2 regions of the Streptococcus sp. HMSC071D03 genome follow, and region 1 is predicted to be linked to the other one. Evidence: predicted binding sites of a transcription regulator. Region 1 holds the regulator's gene; the other holds the start of a gene.
The links. Region 1 encodes NrdR, which represses ribonucleotide reductase genes. Its sites were predicted from a motif close to ACACNATATATNGTGT; they were not measured.

Region 1 (9,730 bases):
AATGATTACTGAAGATTAACCTTATTCTTCAAGATATAGTAAGTACCGAGGTAGAATCCAGCAATTAGGATTAAATCCGTAAAGATTTCAAATGTAAGCATCATATTGAAATTAGTATCTATGCGAAGGTTTAGACCGACAAAACCGAGCACGATCTGGATAACAATGTAGGCTAAAACCGCGAGTGCTGTGCGGTATTCATTGAAAAGTTGTCCGATGGAGATTGCCAAGTAGATGCAGAGGATTCCTGAAATTGTGCCGAGGATGAATGAAATTAGATATAAGCCGATACTGTCTAGGTACTGTTGGAACAAGTCTTTGAAAGCAAGGAAATTAACAGAATTAGGCTCAATTATCACAAGAATGATATAAATGCTCAGAACCAAGACTGCTGAACTGATCAGAGACCAAATGAAGGCCCCCAAGAGTTTGGCCATGATAATCTGGTGTTCGGAAACTGGCAAGGTCAAAGTCAGATAACCTTGTCGATCATAGACACTACCCTTGAAGCGACGGATGATCAAAATCAAGGTTGAAATCCCAAGCGTAATCATCAAGCCACCAAACACGAGTGCTAGAAAAATAAGTAGAATAGGTTGACTTTCTTTGATAGGAATATCGTTGTAAGTCCTTGCTTGAATTCCGATAAGAGCAGAAAGTACCAGTACAGCACCATAGAGGGCTAAATACCATTTGTTAACATTTTTAAATTCATAACGAACTAAATTCCAAAACATAATAATCTCCTTTATCTAGGCTTTGAACTCATGACGGAAGAGTTGGTCGATAGACTCTCCAGACTCATAGCGAATATCATCAACATTTCCTTGACGGACGACTTTTCCATCCTTGAGGAAGACAATCTCATCCAAGATTGGCTCGATGTCTGAAATCAAGTGAGTTGAAATCAAGACAGTAGAAGTTGGAGAGTAGTTGTTAATGATGGTATTCAAGATATAGTCACGAGCTGCAGGGTCGACACCACCGATCGGTTCATCAAGCACGTATAGACGAGCATCACGACTCATGACAAGGATCAACTGAACCTTTTCTTTGTTCCCTTTTGAGAGTTTCTTGAAACGGCTATTTTCATCAATACCAAGGTCACGAAGAAGACCTTGAGCACGTTCCAGATTAAAATCTTGGTAGAAGGTCTTGAAATAAGTGAGAGCTTCCTTGACCTTCATCTGCTCGTTGAGGTAGGTCGTATCAGGAAGATAAGAAACAATTGCTTTAGTTGCTGGGCTTGGTTCCATGCCATTGATGAGGATACGCCCTTCCTCTGGCTGTAGTAAGCCGTTGATTAGTTTAATCAAGGTTGTCTTTCCAGAACCGTTTGGGCCAAGGAGGCCAACGATTTTTCCAGCTGGAATTTCAAGGGAAACATTTGTAAGAGCAGGGCTTGCTCCATAGGATTTTGACACATTTTCTAATGCTAACAAAGTCATAGTTTAAACTCCTTCAATATAATCTCTCAAAACAGTCGGTAGTTCTTCTTTTTCATAACCAAATTCTACCATGCCTGTTACAAACTGTTGCAGCTGTTCTTCTGACAGTTGCTTACGGGATTGGAGGATCAAGTCCAAATCCTCTGTGACAAAGCGTCCTGACGTCCGCTTGGTATAAACGAAGCCTTCTCTCTCCAAGTCCGATAGGGCGCGCTGGATGGTGTTGGGATTGACCCCTGCCTCGCTAGCTAATTCTCTAACGGTTGGAAGCTGTTGATTGGGCTCGAGTTTATGGGAAATAATCTGCAATTTGATTTTCTCCATAATCTGCAAATAAATGGGTTTATTGTTATCAAATGTCCAAGACATCACGATCTCCTTTCTAATTACCTTTGTATTAATTTAATAATACAACAAAACAAAAAACTTGTCAAGCCAAAAGGAGAATTATTTTGGGAATCTCTTAAAAAATGGTATAATGAAAAGAAAACGACAAGGAGGGAAAGGCATGCGTTGTCCAAAATGTGGCGCTACAAAATCAAGTGTGATCGATAGTCGCCAGGCTGAAGAAGGAAATACAATCAGAAGAAGACGTGAGTGTGAAGAGTGTCAGCATCGTTTTACAACCTATGAACGTGTAGAAGAGAGAACGCTAGTTGTAGTCAAAAAAGATGGTACACGGGAACAATTTTCAAGAGATAAAATCTTTAACGGGATTATTCGTTCAGCCCAGAAACGTCCAGTGTCTAGTGATGAGATTGGCATGGTGGTCAATCGCATCGAACAAAAACTCCGTAGTCGCAATGAAAATGAAATTCAGAGTGAGGATATTGGTTCCTTGGTTATGGAAGAGTTGGCAGAGCTCGATGAGATTACTTATGTACGTTTTGCCAGTGTTTACCGTAGCTTTAAGGATGTGAGTGAGCTTGAAAGCCTCCTCCAGCAGATCACACAATCCTCTAAAAAGAAAAAGGAAAAATAAATGAAGCCAAATGACCGTTTTTCTTTTGTAAAGAATAATCGGGTGTCGCAAGATACCTCATCAATGGTGCAGTGCTACCTCCCGATTATCGGTCAGGAGGCGCTGAGCCTCTATCTTTATGCTGTGACTTTTTGGGATGGTGGCCAAAAGGAGCACCTCTTTGCAGCTATGCTTAACCATCTGAATTTTGGGATGGATAGTCTTTTAAAGGCTTTTAAAACTCTAACAGCCATGAAATTGGTGACCCTCTATCAGCAGGGAGAGGCCTATAACTTGTTACTCCATTCTCCCTTATCAACTCAAGAATTTTTACAACATACAGTTTATCGGACCTTGTTAGAAAAAATGATTGGAGATAGTGCGGTTGCAGTCATGAGACAGGAACGTGTTGAAGGGGAACCTATCTCGGTGGCCTTGAGTCAAATCTTCCCTCAGTTATCCGAGTCTGCGAGTCAAGAAACCTCTAGCAGCCAGCCTGCAGCAGATGATTTTGATTTGGAGCATTTCCGTCAGCTCATGGCCCGTGATGGTCTTCGTTTTCAAGATGAGACTTCGGATGTTTTGACCTTGTTTGCAATAGCTGACGAGCAGAAGTGGACCTGGTTTGAGACTTATCAAGTAGCCAAAGCGACAGCAGTGTCGCAAGTGATTTCTGTCAAACGCATCCGTGAAAAGATAGCGCAAAAGCCTGTGACTTCTGACTTTAGTCCCAAGGAAGCAACCATTATCCGAGAGGCTAAGAGAAAGACAGCCTTGCAATTCCTTGCTGAGATTAAGCAGACCCGCAAGGGAAGTATTACCCAGACTGAACGGGACCTGCTCCAGCAGATGGCAGCCTTGGGTTTGCTGGATGAAGTGATCAATGTTATCTTGCTCCTGACCTTTAATAAGGTTGATTCGGCCAATATCAATGAAAAATACGCCATGAAGGTGGCTAATGACTACGCCTATCAAAATATCCGTAGTGCCGAGGAGGCAGTTCTCCGTATTCGTGAACGTGGCCAAAAAGCAAAAACGCAAAAGCAGAATCAGACTGCCCCAGCAAAAACCAATGTGCCTAAATGGAGCAATCCTGAATATAAGAATGAAACGAGCGAAGAAACTCGCTTAGAACTAGAACGTAAGAAAAAAGAAATGTTAGCTCGATTAGAAAAAGGAGGAGACTAGATGGAAAGTGTCGGAGACGTACTCAAGCGTCAACCAAGCCGATTTCAGTATCAGGATTTAGTCCAGCAAATTGTGAAGGACCCTGATGTTGCAGCCTTTATCCAGAAAGAATCTCTCAGTCAGGAGGAGTTAAACCGTAGTATTTCCAAGTTTAACCAATACATCACTGAGAGAGATAAGTTCCTCCGAGGAGATACAGACTATATCGCGCGTGGCTACAAGCCTATCCTAGTCATGAATCATGGCTATGCAGATGTTTCCTATGAAGAGACTCCGGAACTAATCGCAGCAGAAAAAGAAGCGGCAATTAAAAACCGTCTCAAGCTAATCAATCTTCCAGCTAGTCTTAAAAAAGCTAGCCTAGCTCAAGTTGATTTAGATGATTTGGGGCGCTTGCCAGTTTTTGAAAAGCTCCTAGCCTTTGTGGAGCAATATCCAGCTATTCGAAAAGGTCTGTACTTATATGGAGACTTTGGTGTGGGTAAAAGTTTCATGGTGGCTGCCCTTGCTCATGATTTGTCAGAAAAACGTGGTGTTTCATCAACGCTCCTCCACTATCCGAGCTTTGTCATCGATGTCAAAAATGCTATCGGTGATGGCAATGTCAAGACCTTGGTGGATGAGATTAAGCTTGCTGAAGTCTTGATTTTGGATGATATTGGTGCCGAGCAATCAACAGCTTGGGTGCGTGACGAGATCCTGCAGGTTATTCTCCAATATCGTATGCAGGAAGATTTGCCAACCTTTTTCACCTCCAACTTCAACTTTGAAGATTTGGAGAAGCATTTCGCTAAAGGGAAAAACGGAAATGACGAAACTTGGGAAGCTAGACGCGTCATGGAACGCATTCGTTATTTAGCAGAGGAAACACGACTTGAAGGAGAAAACCGCCGATGACAGAAACAATCACCTTAATGAAATCTCATACCTCGGTGCGCAGATTTAAGGAGCAAGAGATTCCCCAAGCAGACTTGAATGAGATCTTGACAGCTGCCCAAATGGCTTCTTCTTGGAAAAATTTCCAATCCTACTCTGTCATTCTTGTCAGAAGTCAAGAAAAGAAGGACGCCTTATTTGAGCTAGTTCCTCAGGAAGCGATTCGCCAGTCTGCAGCATTTTTACTTTTTGTTGGTGATCTAAACCGTGCAGAAAAAGGGGCTCGTCTCCATACGGATGTTTTCCAACCTCAAGGGGTGGAAGGACTCCTCATCACTTCAGTAGATGCAGCTCTAGCTGGACAAAATGCCTTGCTTGCGGCAGAAAGCCTAGGCTATGGCGGAGTGATTATCGGTTTGGTGCGTTACAAGTCTGTTGAGTTAGCAGAATTGTTCAAGCTTCCTGACTATACCTATCCAGTCTTTGGGATTGCACTCGGTGTGCCAAATCAACAGCATGCTGTAAAACCAAGACTGCCACTAGAGAATGTTGTCTTTGAGGAAGAATACCAAGAACAGTTAACTGAGGCAATTGAAGCCTATGACCGTGTACAGACTGAATATGCAGGTGCGCGTGCGACTACCACTTGGAGTCAACGTTTGGCAGAGCAATTTGGCAATCCAGAACCAAGCTCGACTCGAGAAAATCTTGAGCAGAAGAAGTTATTGTAGAAAGTGAGAAAACATGGCCTTACCAACTGTTGCCATTGTGGGACGTCCCAATGTTGGGAAATCAACCCTATTTAACCGTATCGCGGGAGAACGCATCTCAATCGTAGAAGATATTGAAGGTGTAACGCGAGATCGTATCTACGCCACAGGTGAGTGGCTCAATCGTTCTTTTAGTATGATTGATACTGGGGGTATCGATGATGTCGATGCGCCTTTCATGGAACAAATCAAGCACCAGGCAGAAATTGCCATGGAAGAAGCAGATGTTATCGTCTTTGTCGTGTCTGGTAAAGAAGGAATTACAGATGCGGACGAATACGTTGCCCGTAAACTTTATAAAACTCATAAACCAGTCATCTTAGCCGTTAACAAGGTTGACAATCCAGAGATGCGAAATGATATCTATGATTTCTATGCTCTTGGATTGGGCGAACCTCTACCGATCTCATCTGTTCACGGTATCGGGACCGGGGATGTGCTAGATGCTATCGTAGAAAATCTTCCTCATGAAGTTGAAGAAGAAAATCCAGATGTTATTAAATTCAGCTTGATTGGTCGTCCAAATGTTGGAAAATCTAGCTTGATTAATGCCATTTTGGGAGAAGACCGCGTCATTGCCAGTCCTGTCGCTGGTACAACTCGTGACGCCATTGATACCCACTTTACAGATGCTGACGGCCAAGAGTTTACCATGATTGATACGGCTGGTATGCGTAAGTCAGGTAAAGTCTATGAAAATACTGAGAAATACTCGGTTATGCGTGCTATGCGTGCTATTGACCGTTCAGATGTAGTTCTGATGGTCCTCAATGCCGAGGAAGGTATTCGTGAGTATGACAAGCGTATCGCTGGATTTGCCCACGAAGCTGGTAAAGGGATGATTATCGTGGTCAATAAGTGGGATACTCTTGAAAAAGATAACCACACCATGAAAAACTGGGAAGAGGATATCCGTGAGCAGTTCCAATACCTGCCTTACGCACCGATTATCTTTGTATCAGCTTTGACCAAGCAACGTCTCCACAAGTTGCCTGAGATGATTAAGCAAATCAGTGAAAGTCAAAATACCCGTATTCCATCAGCTGTCTTGAACGATGTGATTATGGATGCTATCGCCATCAATCCAACACCGACCGACAAAGGGAAACGCCTCAAGATTTTCTATGCGACTCAAGTAGCAACCAAACCACCAACCTTTGTCATCTTTGTCAACGAAGAAGAGCTTATGCACTTCTCTTACTTGCGTTTCTTGGAAAATCAAATTCGCAAGGCCTTTGTCTTTGAGGGAACACCAATTCACCTAATCGCAAGAAAACGAAAATAAAAAAGCAGAATCTGGAAAGATATTTCCAGATTTTTTTGCTATAATAAAATAAGGAAAGCGTTGGAGAGGTAAGGAGATGGAAAAACTATTAAAATTCTTGATTTTGGCACCCTACTTTTACTTTTTTCGTTGGCAAGGGAAGGTACAGCCAGGAAGTAAGTACTTTTCTGTCTTTTACTATTTTTATTGGTTTTATATGCCTCTAGCAGCCTTGTTTAGTCTAGTTTTCACTCTTTTTTCGCTAGTCTTATTTAACTTTATTTTACAAGAACCAAGGGATCTTGCTAGATGGGTGATATGGCTACTTTTAGTCTTTTTATCCTTAGTCAATGACTGGAAAATCTATGCTTGTCTAAAATTTATGAATAAGCTACGATTGGAAAAGAAGAAATCCAGTCTTCCTTGAAAGAAATAGGCAAGCTTTTATCTGATAGAAAATGATGGAAATTTTTTCATGGATAAACTAGCTAGAAACATTAATGAAGAAAACTAGCCTCGGAATAGGAATTTTAAGGGAACTAATCACCTTGATTAGCCCTTTTTTGCTCTAAGGGAAAATGGAATATTTCTTGAAAAAATTGGGCAAATATGCTACAATAAAAAGAACATTCTAAAATATTCAGAATTTAAAGTAAGGAAAAAAATGGCAAATTTATTAAAATCAATCATCGAAAATGATAAAGGAGAGATTCGTCGTCTGGAGAAGATGGCTGATAAAGTCCTCAAATATGAAGATGAAATGGCTGCGTTAACAGACGAGCAATTGAAAGCAAAAACAGAAGAATTCAAACAACGCTACCAAAATGGTGAGACTCTTGACCAACTTTTGTATGAGGCGTTTGCTGTTGTACGCGAGGGAGCTAAGCGTGTTCTTGGTCTTTTCCCGTATAAGGTTCAGGTTATGGGGGGGATCGTTCTTCACCATGGTGACGTTCCTGAGATGCGTACTGGTGAGGGGAAAACCTTGACAGCGACGATGCCTGTATACCTCAATGCTCTTTCAGGTAAAGGGGTTCACGTAGTTACGGTCAATGAATACCTTTCTGAACGTGATGCGACTGAGATGGGTGAGTTGTACTCATGGCTTGGCTTATCAGTAGGGATCAACTTGGCGGCCAAATCTCCAATGGAGAAAAAAGAAGCCTATGAGTGTGATATCACTTACTCAACCAACTCAGAAATCGGATTTGACTACCTCCGTGATAACATGGTTGTCCGTGCGGAGAATATGGTTCAACGTCCACTCAACTACGCCTTGGTCGATGAGGTCGACTCAATCTTGATTGACGAAGCTCGTACTCCTTTGATTGTTTCAGGGGCCAATGCAGTTGAAACAAGTCAACTCTACCATATGGCAGACCATTTTGTGAAGTCTTTGGATAAGGATGACTATATCATTGATATTCAGTCTAAGACTATTGGTCTATCAGATTCAGGTATTGACAAGGCCGAAAGCTACTTTAATCTAAGCAACCTCTACGATATTGAAAATGTTGCTCTGACTCACTTTATCGATAATGCCCTTCGTGCCAACTACATCATGCTTCTTGATATTGACTATGTGGTCAGCGAAGAGCAAGAAATCTTGATTGTCGACCAATTTACTGGTCGTACCATGGAAGGTCGTCGTTATTCTGATGGTTTGCACCAAGCGATTGAAGCTAAAGAAGGTGTGCCAATCCAAGATGAAACCAAGACTTCAGCTTCTATCACCTACCAAAACCTCTTCCGTATGTACAAGAAATTGTCAGGTATGACGGGTACAGGTAAGACTGAGGAAGAAGAATTCCGTGAAATCTACAACATTCGTGTTATTCCTATCCCAACAAACCGTCCGGTTCAACGTATCGACCACTCAGACCTACTCTATGCAAGTATCGATGCTAAGTTTAAGGCTGTTGTCGAAGATGTAAAAGCTCGCTACCAAAAAGGTCAACCTGTCTTGGTTGGTACGGTTGCAGTTGAAACCAGTGACTACATTTCTAAAAAATTGGTAGCTGCAGGCGTTCCTCACGAAGTATTGAATGCCAAGAATCACTACAAAGAAGCTCAAATTATCATGAACGCTGGTCAGCGTGGTGCCGTTACCATCGCAACTAACATGGCCGGTCGTGGTACCGACATCAAACTTGGTGAAGGTGTTCGTGAACTTGGAGGACTTTGTGTCATTGGTACAGAACGCCATGAAAGCCGTCGTATTGATAACCAGCTTCGCGGACGTTCAGGTCGTCAAGGGGATCCAGGTGAATCTCAATTCTACCTTTCTCTTGAAGATGATTTGATGAAACGCTTTGGTTCAGAACGCTTGAAAGGTGTCTTTGAACGCCTCAATATGTCTGACGAAGCTATTGAATCTCGCATGTTGACCCGTCAAGTAGAAGCAGCTCAAAAACGTGTTGAGGGAAACAACTACGATACTCGTAAACAAGTCCTTCAGTACGATGACGTCATGCGTGAACAACGTGAGATTATCTACTCACAACGCTACGATGTTATCACTGCTGATCGTGACCTTGCTCCTGAGATTCATGCCATGATTAAACGCACTATTAATCGTGTTGTCGATAACCATGCTCGTGCTAAACAAGATGAAAAATTAGAAGCAATCCTCAACTTTGCTAGATTCAACCTCTTGCCAGAAGATTCTATTTCTCTTGATGACTTGTCAGGCTTGTCAGATAAAGAAATCAAGGAAGAACTCTTCCAACGTGCTTTGGTTGTTTACAATAACCAAGTGTCTAAGTTGAGAGATGAAGAAGCCGTTAAGGAATTCCAGAAGGTATTGATCCTACGTGTGGTTGACAATAAATGGACTGACCATATCGATGCCCTTGACCAGTTGCGTAATGCTGTTGGTCTCCGTGGTTATGCTCAGAACAACCCAGTCGTAGAGTATCAAGCAGAAGGTTTCCGTATGTTTAATGATATGATTGGTTCTATTGAGTTTGATGTTACTCGTTTGATGATGAAAGCTCAAATCCATGAACAAGAACGCCCACAGGCGGAGCGTCATATCAGCACGACAGCGACTCGAAATATTGTTGCCCAACAAGCTGACCTTCCTGCAGATTTGGATCTTAGCCAAGTTAAGCGTAATGACTTGTGTCCATGTGGTTCTGGTAAGAAATTTAAAAACTGTCACGGTAAACGACGTTAAGAATGACTAATTTTCAGGCGGATGCCTAGTGAAAAGTGAATTTTC
Region 2 (9,730 bases), on a different contig from region 1:
GATAGCCTTTGGTGATAACACGCTGTGCATTTAGGCTAAATGGTAGTTCGCAAAGGTTTTCCAGCATGTGGTAACGACCATTATCAATAGTACGAGCAGCCAAAACTCCTGGATATGGTTGTAGGTATTTCTTTTGACCAAGTTCGAGAAATTGGGCAGAGAGAAGACCTTTATTAGTACTTGACTTGAGACGAAGGTTTAGTTTAACACGACCATTGATATGAAGATCTTCAGTCACTGGAAGATCAATGGTAATCTGATTCACCTTACCTTGATACAATTCATTATTAAAGGTTTGGTAGGTCTTTCCAAATCGTTCGAAGTCAGAATCTTGGTAATGATTTTCAATGACAGCTTCTTCAGTACCTAAAGAGAAAGCTTTATGGTCACTTTGATTTCCAAAATCTTCAAGTGACAGCCAGGTTTGAGGAGCAGTATTGTCTTGCCAAACGACTCTTGGAAGTTGGTAGTCAGTTTCTTGCTCCAATAATTTCTGCGTCAAAAGAGTATTCATGGATTCACGGAAATCAATAGACTGCCAGTTGTTCATATAAACATGGGCGCCGTTATGGTAAAAGAGATGTTTTTTAATATTGCTTGGAAGAGCATTGAACATTTGATAGACATGAAGTGGTTTTACATTCCAGTCTTGTGAACCGTGGGTAAAGACAACTTCAGCCTTAACCTTTTGGGCATTGAGTAGGTAGTTGCGGTCATGCCAAAATTGGTTATAATCTCCAGTTTTACGGTCTAAATTTTTCTTCAGTTCTTCTATAGAATCTTTATGAGCCTCGTTTCCACGAATATAGTCACCAGCTAAGAGATTACGAGAATAAGTTAATTCATCTAATGAATCGAAGTCCTCCCCTGGATAGCCACCAGGGCTTGTTACCAGACCATTTTCTCGGTAATAGTTGTACCAAGAAGAAATACCGGCTTCAACAATGATGACCTCTAAACCATCCACTCCTGTGCTAGCAAGACCATTAGACATTGTTCCTAGATAAGAAAGACCAGTAGTGGCGACTTTACCATTGGACCAGTCAGCCTTGACTTGACGTTCACGACTATGGTCTGTAAAGGCACGACAACGACCATTGAGCCAATCAATGACATTTTTATAGGCTTCAACTTGTCGGTAGTCACCATTAATCATCTGACCTTGAGAATCCTTTGTACCAAGACCAGATACGTAGATATTTGCAAATCCTCTTGGAAGGAAGTAGTCGTTAAGTGTGTAGCTGCTATTGATATGAGTCAGTTTTTCTTCGGCTTCTGAAACGAGGTCTGCTTGGCCAACTGGCTCAACAAAACTAATCCTTGGTTCTTCTAAGCCAATCTCGTGAGGTTCTTTGACTGCTAACTCCCCTTCCATTTTGTAAAGAGCTTTATCGCTTGCTTTATCATTGGTTCCTTGATGGTAAGGACTTGCAGTCATGACTGCTGGAATTTTGCCATTGTAAGTCGGACGGATGATGCTAACCTTGACTAAATCAGGTAGACCATCATTATCAGAATCAATACGAGTTTCTACATAAACAACTTCACGAATAACATTGTTAGTTGAGAAAGTAGCCAAACTCTTTCCATTGAAGTAGTGGTAATCATTGTCCTCAGGGATAAGACCATCACTAACTAGCTGATCAATCAAGGTATTTCCCTTTTTAGTGCGCGTGTTAAGGAGTTGATAGAGATTGTCAATCAAATCTCCGTATACAATAGGGAATGCCGTTTCTTTATGAAAAGCTAGACCATCTTCAAAGTCTATTAAGTAGTTGAAACCAAGCAACTGAAAGGTAACAGTATAGAAAATTTCTGAAGTTAATTCACGATCAGAATTGAAGAAAGTGAGTAGATCAGTTTCTTTGTCAACCGCTAAAGTTGTGAGGGGATAATCCGTATTTTTATAATTGAAAAAATAAGTTCTAACAAAAGCTTCAAACTGTTCCTTAGCTGAATCTGTTGGATCAAGCTTGAACCCAAGGTTGGATAATTCCTGTAAAGCTTCTTGCTGGCTTACAGGATAGTAACTGAATTGATTAAAACGCATAGATGCCTCCTTTGAAGAATCATTCTGAATTTATTATATCAAAAAAGCAAGGAAAATGATAGAAAATACAAGTAACTGTTATAATAAACTAAAAAGGAGGACTTCGTGAAATGGAATATAAAAAGACAGATTCGAGGAATCTATTAAATTAAAAATACAGAAATCATAGATTTTGAAAAATAATTGAAATATTTTAGATTGCACGCTTAATATAAAATAAAAAACTAGCCATTGAATTAGTAGCAGTTACTAGATTCTATGACTAGTTGTAGAGTTTAAGGTTTAGACTTGATAATTTTAGTTTGTTTAGATAGGGATAGGAGTGTTTCGTCACTTAATTTAGAATCAGTGATAATAGTATCGATATCTGAAATGTTGTAAAATGTAAAGAAATCAAACTTATCAAATTTGCTATGGTCAGCGAGGAGATACTTTTTATTGGCGTTTTCCAGTGCTAATTTCTGAGCTTCTCCTTCGTCTTCACTAAAAGTAGCGATAGCGTGATCCTTGATACCATTACAACTAACGAAGGCTTTTGAAAATTGCAAATTGGAAATATCTTGGAGGGTTAGAGTGCCTACAAATGCTCCAGTAATTGAACGATAATTACCACCGATTAGAATTAGATCAGTCAACTTACGCTCGTTTAGAATGAGAAATACAGGCAAACTATTGGTAACAACACGGATGTTATCGATAGAAAGCTCACGCGCAAAGAACTCTAACGTAGTACCTGGACCGATAAAAATAGTTTCTCTTTCTTCAACTAAGTGACTAGCAAAGCGAGCAATTTCTTGCTTTTCTGCTGTTTGTAGTCCTTGTTTTTCAACGTTAGAACGCTCATTGTTTAACAAAGAACCTGTTCGAAGTTTTTCAGCTCCACCATGAACTCGAACCAGCAAATCCTTATCCGCTAACTCTTGTAAATATCGTCTAGCTGTCATATCGGAAATATCAAGGCGATTCATAATCTCTTTAACAGTGATAGTCCCTTTTGTATTAACAATTTCTAAAATAGTATCTAGTTTTTCTTGCTTAAGCATCGGATCACCTCCATATCTATTACTATAATACCATAAACTGGAAAATCAATCAATGTAAAGAACAAAAATAAACAAAAACAAAAAAACATCTGAGTTTTTAAACAAAGTCAGATGTTTTCGTAAAGTCTTGTATTAATCTAGACCATAGTTATAGTCATCATCTTGCATAGCTTCAACTTCACCAAGTAGATAACCATTACCAACTTGAGAGAAGAAGTCGTGGTTTGATGTACCAGTTGAAATACCATTCATAACGATAGGGTTGACATCGTCAGCTGAGTCAGGGAAGAGAGGATCTTGCCCCAAGTTCATAAGGGCCTTATTAGCATTGTAACGAAGGAAGATTTTAACTTCTTCAGTCCATCCAACTCCGTCGTATAGGCTTTCAGTATATCCTTCCTCGTTCTCATAAAGAGTATAAAGGAGATCGTACATCCATTCTTTGAGTTTTTCTTGCTCATCTTCTGGCAATTCATTGAAACCAAGTTGGAATTTGTAGCCGATGTAGGTTCCATGAACTGATTCATCACGAATAATCAATTTGATAATTTCTGCTACGTTGGCCAACTTGTTGTTTCCAAGATAGTAGAGTGGTGTAAAGAAACCAGAGTAGAAAAGGAAGGTTTCAAGGAAAACACTAGCTACTTTCTTCTCAAGAGGAGTTCCGTTTAGGTAGATTTCGTTGACGATCTCAGCCTTCTTTTGTAGGTAAGGATTGGTATCAGTCCATTCGAAAATTTCATCAATCTCAGCCTTTGTATTCAAGGTAGAAAAGATTGATGAATAAGATTTTGCATGGACAGATTCCATAAATTGGATGTTATTGAAAACAGCTTCCTCGTGAGGCGTACGAATATCAGCACGAAGGGCTTGAACACCAGTTTCTGATTGCATGGTATCAAGAAGGGTCAAACCTCCAAAAACTTTACCAACAAGGTCTTTTTCCTTGTTAGAAAGCTTTCTCCAGTCATCTAGGTCATTTGACAAGGGAATACGTGTATCAAGCCAGAATTGCTCCGTCAGTTTTTCCCAAGTTGATTTGTCGATGACATCTTCGATGGCATTCCAGTTAATGGCTTTGTAGTAAGTTTCCATTTGAAATCTCTTTCTGTGTTTAGTATTGCGAACTCACAATTATCTCTATTTTATCATAATCCTAGAGGAGTTTCGCACAAAAAGTCGGAAGCCCGACTTTTTTGTTTTTCCATAGTATAGATGCTTATTCCAGTTTAGTTTAGCTCGGTAAATGAATACTTATCTGAGAAAATGTAGTTTCCTCAAGCAAAGATTAAATCACACAGCTCTCACATTGGTTAGCACCGACTTCTCCACCATCATCGGTAAAGGTACGGACGTAGTAGATAGACTTGATACCTTTGTTGAAGGCATAGTTACGAAGGATAGACAAGTCACGTGTCGTTTGTTTGTTTTCTTTTTTCCATTCGTAAAGTCCAGTCGGAATATCACTACGCATGAAGAGAGTGAGTGAAAGTCCTTGGTCTACATGCTCAGTTGCAGCTGCGTACACATCGATGACCTTACGCATATCCATGTCGTAAGCAGAAGTATAGTAAGGGATGGTTTCTGTTGACAATCCAGCAGCAGGGTAGTAGATCTTACCAATTTTCTTCTCTTGACGTTCTTCGATACGTTGCGTAATTGGGTGGATAGAAGCAGAAACATCGTTGATGTAGCTGATCGAACCATTTGGCGCTACAGCAAGGCGATTTTGGTGGTAAAGTCCATCTGCTTTAACTTTATCACGAAGTTCAGCCCAGTCAGCAGCAGTAGGGATAAAGATATCTTTGAAGAGTTCTTTAACACGGTCTGATTTCGGAAGAAATTCTCCAGTCAAATACTTATCAAAGTAGCTTCCGTTAGCATAGTCTGATTTCTCAAAGTTGTGGAAGGTAACACCACGTTCACGCGCGATGTTATTAGATTCTACCAAGGTCCAGTAGTTCATAAGCATAAAGTAAATGCTTGTAAACTCAACAGACTCAGGGGATCCATACTCAATCAGTTGTTGGGCAAGGTAGCTGTGAAGTCCCATAGCACCAAGCCCAAAGGTGTGAGCTTGGCTATTTCCATGGTCGATAGTAGGAACAGCTACGATGTGTGAACTATCTGTAACAAAAGTCAAAGCACGTACCATTGCACGGATAGAGCGACCAAAGTCAGGTGAAGTCATCATGTTGACCACGTTTGTTGAACCAAGGTTACATGAGACATCAGTCCCCATTTTAAGGAATTCTTGAGCATCGTTGATAAGACTTGGTTCTTGGACTTGAAGAATCTCAGAACACAAGTTACTCATGATGATCTTTCCATCAACAGGATTTGCACGGTTAGCAGTATCAATGTTGACTACATAAGGATAGCCAGATTCTTGTTGCAACTTAGAAATTTCAGTTTCCAAATCACGAGCCTTGATTTTTGTCTTACGGATGTTTGGATTTGCTACTAATTCATCGTATTTTTCAGTGATATCGATGTAGTTGAAAGGCACACCATACTCTTTTTCTACAGAATAAGGACTGAAGAGGTACATTTCTTCATTTTTACGTGCTAATTCGTAGAATTTATCTGGTACAACAACACCAAGCGAGAGAGTCTTGACACGAACTTTTTCATCGGCATTTTCCTTCTTAGTTGAAAGGAAGGCGATGATATCTGGGTGAAAGACATTGAGGTAAACAACCCCAGCACCTTGACGTTGCCCCAATTGGTTTGAGTAAGAGAAACTGTCTTCGAAAAGCTTCATAACTGGTACGACACCAGAAGCAGCACCCTCATATCCTTTGATAGGAGCTCCAGCTTCACGAAGATTGCTGAGGGAAATTCCCACACCACCACCGATACGTGAAAGTTGAAGAGCAGAGTTGATAGAACGTCCGATAGAGTTCATATCATCTGTTACCTGGATCAAGAAGCACGATACCAATTCACCACGACGCGCACGACCTGCATTCAAGAAAGAAGGAGTAGCAGGTTGATAACGTTGGTGGATGATTTCGTTGGCGATATCGAGAGCAATCGCTTCATCACCATCTGCGAAATAAAGGGCGTTAAAGAAGACGCGGTCTTCCATGCTTTCAAGATAGTACTCCCCATCATTAGTCTTCAAAGCATATTGATTATAGAATTTATAGGCAGCCATGAAAGACTTAAATTGGAAGTTCTGATCCTTGATAAATTGGTGTAGTTCTTCCAAAAATTCTGGACGGTATTTCTTGATAAATGCTGTTTCAATATAGTTATGTTCAATAAGGAAGTTAATTTTATCCGTAATTGAATGAAAAACCATTGTATTATGTACAACATTTTCTTTAAAGAAGGCTTCAAGAGCTTCCTTGTCTTTGTGAAGCATGATTTGTCCATTCACAGGACGGTTAATTTCGTTATTAAGACGGAAGTAAGTCACATCTTCAAGTTGTTTTAATCCCATAAAAAATCCTTTATCTAATTACAAAAGAAAGGCTTCTAAGGTAGACATAGAAGCTTTTGTCCTGATTCTTAAGCAAGTTGTTTGAGTTTACCTGGTTGGAAACCAGAGAAAACTTCTGTCGGTGTCTGAATAATAGGAGCAGCACTAAAGCCAAGCTCTTTTACTTGATCAATGTATTCAGGTTGTTCATCAAGATTGATTTCTTTATATTCAACATTATTACTGTCTAAAAAACGTTTCGTCATTTTACATTGGACACAGTTGTTTTTAGAATATACGGTTACCATTTCTGTAACTCCTCTTTAAAAAATTATTACTTTCTTAGTATATCAGAAAAAAAAACTTTGTCAACTTTCTAAAACTAAATCTTGTGTAATTGTTTTACCGATTTTACCTACAAACACAATATATAGTGTGGGTTTTGAAAGCAACTAGCGAAAAAGCATTATTTCAATGATTAGGATTTTCACCAAAACTACATACTGTGTTTTGTTAAATTTAATAGAAGATTTTCAGCAAGTTATCTGAAAGGAAATTGAAGAAAGTCCATAAAATACTTGAAAAATATCAATGAAGGTGATATAATACTAAATTGTAAGGGTTATCAGATATGTAACTCAACAAGAAAACTATTAAAGGAGAGTCAAACTATGGCTTCTAAAGATTTCCACGTAGTGGCAGAAACAGGTATTCACGCACGTCCAGCAACATTGTTGGTGCAAACTGCTAGCAAATTTGCTTCAGATATCACTCTTGAGTACAAAGGTAAATCAGTTAACCTTAAATCTATCATGGGTGTAATGAGCCTTGGTGTTGGTCAAGGTGCTGACGTTACAATCACTGCTGAAGGTGCAGACGCTGATGACGCTATTGCTGCAATCTCAGAAACAATGGAAAAAGAAGGATTGGCATAAGGAAATGACAGAAATGCTTAAGGGAATCGCAGCATCTGACGGTGTTGCAGTTGCAAAAGCATATCTACTCGTTCAACCGGATTTATCATTCGAGACTGTTACAGTCGAAGATACAAATGCAGAAGAGGCTCGTTTGGATGTTGCTCTTGAAGCTTCTCAAAACGAGCTTTCTCTTATCCGCGAGAAGGCTGTAGGTACGCTTGGTGAAGAAGCGGCACAAGTATTTGACGCCCACTTGATGGTTCTTGCTGACCCTGAATTGATCGGTCAAATCAAAGAAACTATCCGTGCTAAGAAAGTGAATGCAGAAGCAGGTCTGAAAGAAGTTACAGATATGTTTATCACAATCTTTGAAGGCATGGAAGACAACCCATACATGCAAGAACGTGCAGCGGATATCCGCGACGTAACAAAACGTGTATTGGCTAATCTCCTTGGTAAAAAATTGCCAAACCCAGCTTCTATCAATGAAGAAGTGATCGTGATTGCTCACGACTTGACTCCATCTGATACAGCTCAATTGGACAAAAACTTTGTAAAAGCTTTTGTAACAAACATTGGTGGTCGTACAAGTCACTCAGCTATCATGGCTCGTACACTTGAAATTGCTGCTGTTTTGGGTACAAACAATATCACTGAAATTGTCAAAGATGGTGACCTTCTTGCTGTTAACGGTATTACAGGTGAAGTGATTATCAACCCTACTGAAGAACAAGCGGCTGAATTTAAAGCAGCTGGTGAAGCTTACGCTCAACAAAAAGCTGAATGGGCACTCTTGAAGGATGCTCAAACAGTTACTGCTGACGGTAAACACTTCGAATTGGCTGCCAACATTGGTACTCCAAAAGACGTTGAAGGTGTTAACGAAAACGGTGCAGAAGCTGTAGGTCTTTACCGTACAGAGTTCTTGTACATGGATTCTCAAGACTTCCCAACTGAAGACGAACAGTACGAAGCGTACAAGGCTGTTCTTGAAGGAATGAACGGTAAACCAGTTGTCGTTCGTACAATGGATATCGGTGGTGACAAGGAGCTTCCTTACTTCGATATGCCACATGAAATGAATCCATTCCTTGGTTTCCGTGCTCTTCGTATCTCTATCTCTGAAACTGGAGATGCAATGTTCCGCACTCAAATCCGTGCTCTTCTTCGTGCTTCTGTGCACGGTCAATTGCGTATCATGTTCCCAATGGTTGCGCTTTTGAAAGAATTCCGTGCAGCTAAAGCAGTCTTCGATGAAGAAAAAGCAAACCTTCTTGCTGAAGGTGTTGCAGTTGCGGATGACATCCAAGTTGGTATCATGATTGAAATTCCTGCAGCAGCAATGCTTGCAGACCAATTCGCAAAAGAAGTTGACTTCTTCTCAATTGGTACAAACGACTTGATCCAATACACAATGGCAGCAGACCGTATGAACGAGCAAGTTTCATACCTTTACCAACCATATAACCCATCGATCCTTCGTTTGATCAACAACGTTATCAAAGCAGCTCACGCTGAAGGTAAATGGGCTGGTATGTGTGGTGAGATGGCTGGTGACCAAACAGCTGTTCCACTTCTTGTCGGAATGGGCTTGGATGAGTTCTCTATGTCAGCTACATCTGTACTTCGTACACGTAGCTTGATGAAGAAACTTGACACTGCTAAAATGCAAGAATACGCTAACCGCGCTCTTACAGAATGTTCAACAATGGAAGAAGTTCTTGAACTTTCTAAAGAATACGTTGACTTCGATTAATCAAGTACAAATCCTTGTAGCTTCTAGCTATGAGGACTTTTTCTTCTCTTTTTGTAGAAAACTCCATCTGTAAAATTTATCAAAAATATGGTAAAATAGACAAGGGAAAATACAAGGAGGCTACAATGCAAAATAGACCAATCATTATCGGAGTAACAGGGGGATCTGGAGGAGGAAAGACAAGCGTATCTAAAGCAATCTTATCGCATTTTCCAAATGAGAAAATAGCTATGATTGAGCATGATTCCTACTATAAAGATCAATCACATCTAACCTTTGAAGAACGTATCAAGACCAACTATGACCACCCTTTTGCTTTTGATACTGATTTGATGATTGCGCAAATCAAAGAGTTGTTGGCAGGACGTCCAGTTGATATTCCTACCTACGACTATGCTGCCCATACCAGAAGTTCTAAAACCTATCGTCAAGAACCCCAAGATGTCTTTATCGTAGAAGGAATCTTGGTTTTGGAGGACAAACGTCTTCGTGATTTGATGGATATCAAGATTTTCGTAGATACAGATGATGATGTCC

Region 2: the regulator NrdR is predicted to act here: its motif matches at 6,942-6,957, upstream of nrdH (glutaredoxin-like protein NrdH).

What each region holds. Positions count from the first base shown of each region.
Region 1 is NZ_KV807790.1:14,342-24,071, reverse strand. Features, by position in the region: gene HMPREF2837_RS08190 (ABC transporter permease) at 6-737, opposite strand; gene HMPREF2837_RS08185 (ABC transporter ATP-binding protein) at 753-1,448, opposite strand; gene HMPREF2837_RS08180 (GntR family transcriptional regulator) at 1,452-1,817, opposite strand; gene nrdR (transcriptional regulator NrdR) at 1,957-2,430, shown strand; gene HMPREF2837_RS08170 (DnaD domain protein) at 2,431-3,597, shown strand; gene dnaI (primosomal protein DnaI) at 3,598-4,494, shown strand; gene HMPREF2837_RS08160 (NADPH-dependent oxidoreductase) at 4,491-5,204, shown strand; gene der (ribosome biogenesis GTPase Der) at 5,218-6,528, shown strand; gene secA (preprotein translocase subunit SecA) at 7,172-9,685, shown strand.
Region 2 is NZ_KV807799.1:38,092-47,821, reverse strand. Features, by position in the region: gene HMPREF2837_RS08770 (Xaa-Pro dipeptidyl-peptidase) at 1-2,050, opposite strand, end outside; gene HMPREF2837_RS08765 (DeoR/GlpR family DNA-binding transcription regulator) at 2,326-3,093, opposite strand; gene nrdF (class 1b ribonucleoside-diphosphate reductase subunit beta) at 3,226-4,188, opposite strand; gene nrdE (class 1b ribonucleoside-diphosphate reductase subunit alpha) at 4,382-6,541, opposite strand; gene nrdH (glutaredoxin-like protein NrdH) at 6,610-6,828, opposite strand; gene HMPREF2837_RS08745 (phosphocarrier protein HPr) at 7,192-7,455, shown strand; gene ptsP (phosphoenolpyruvate--protein phosphotransferase) at 7,460-9,193, shown strand; gene udk (uridine kinase) at 9,319-9,730, shown strand, end outside.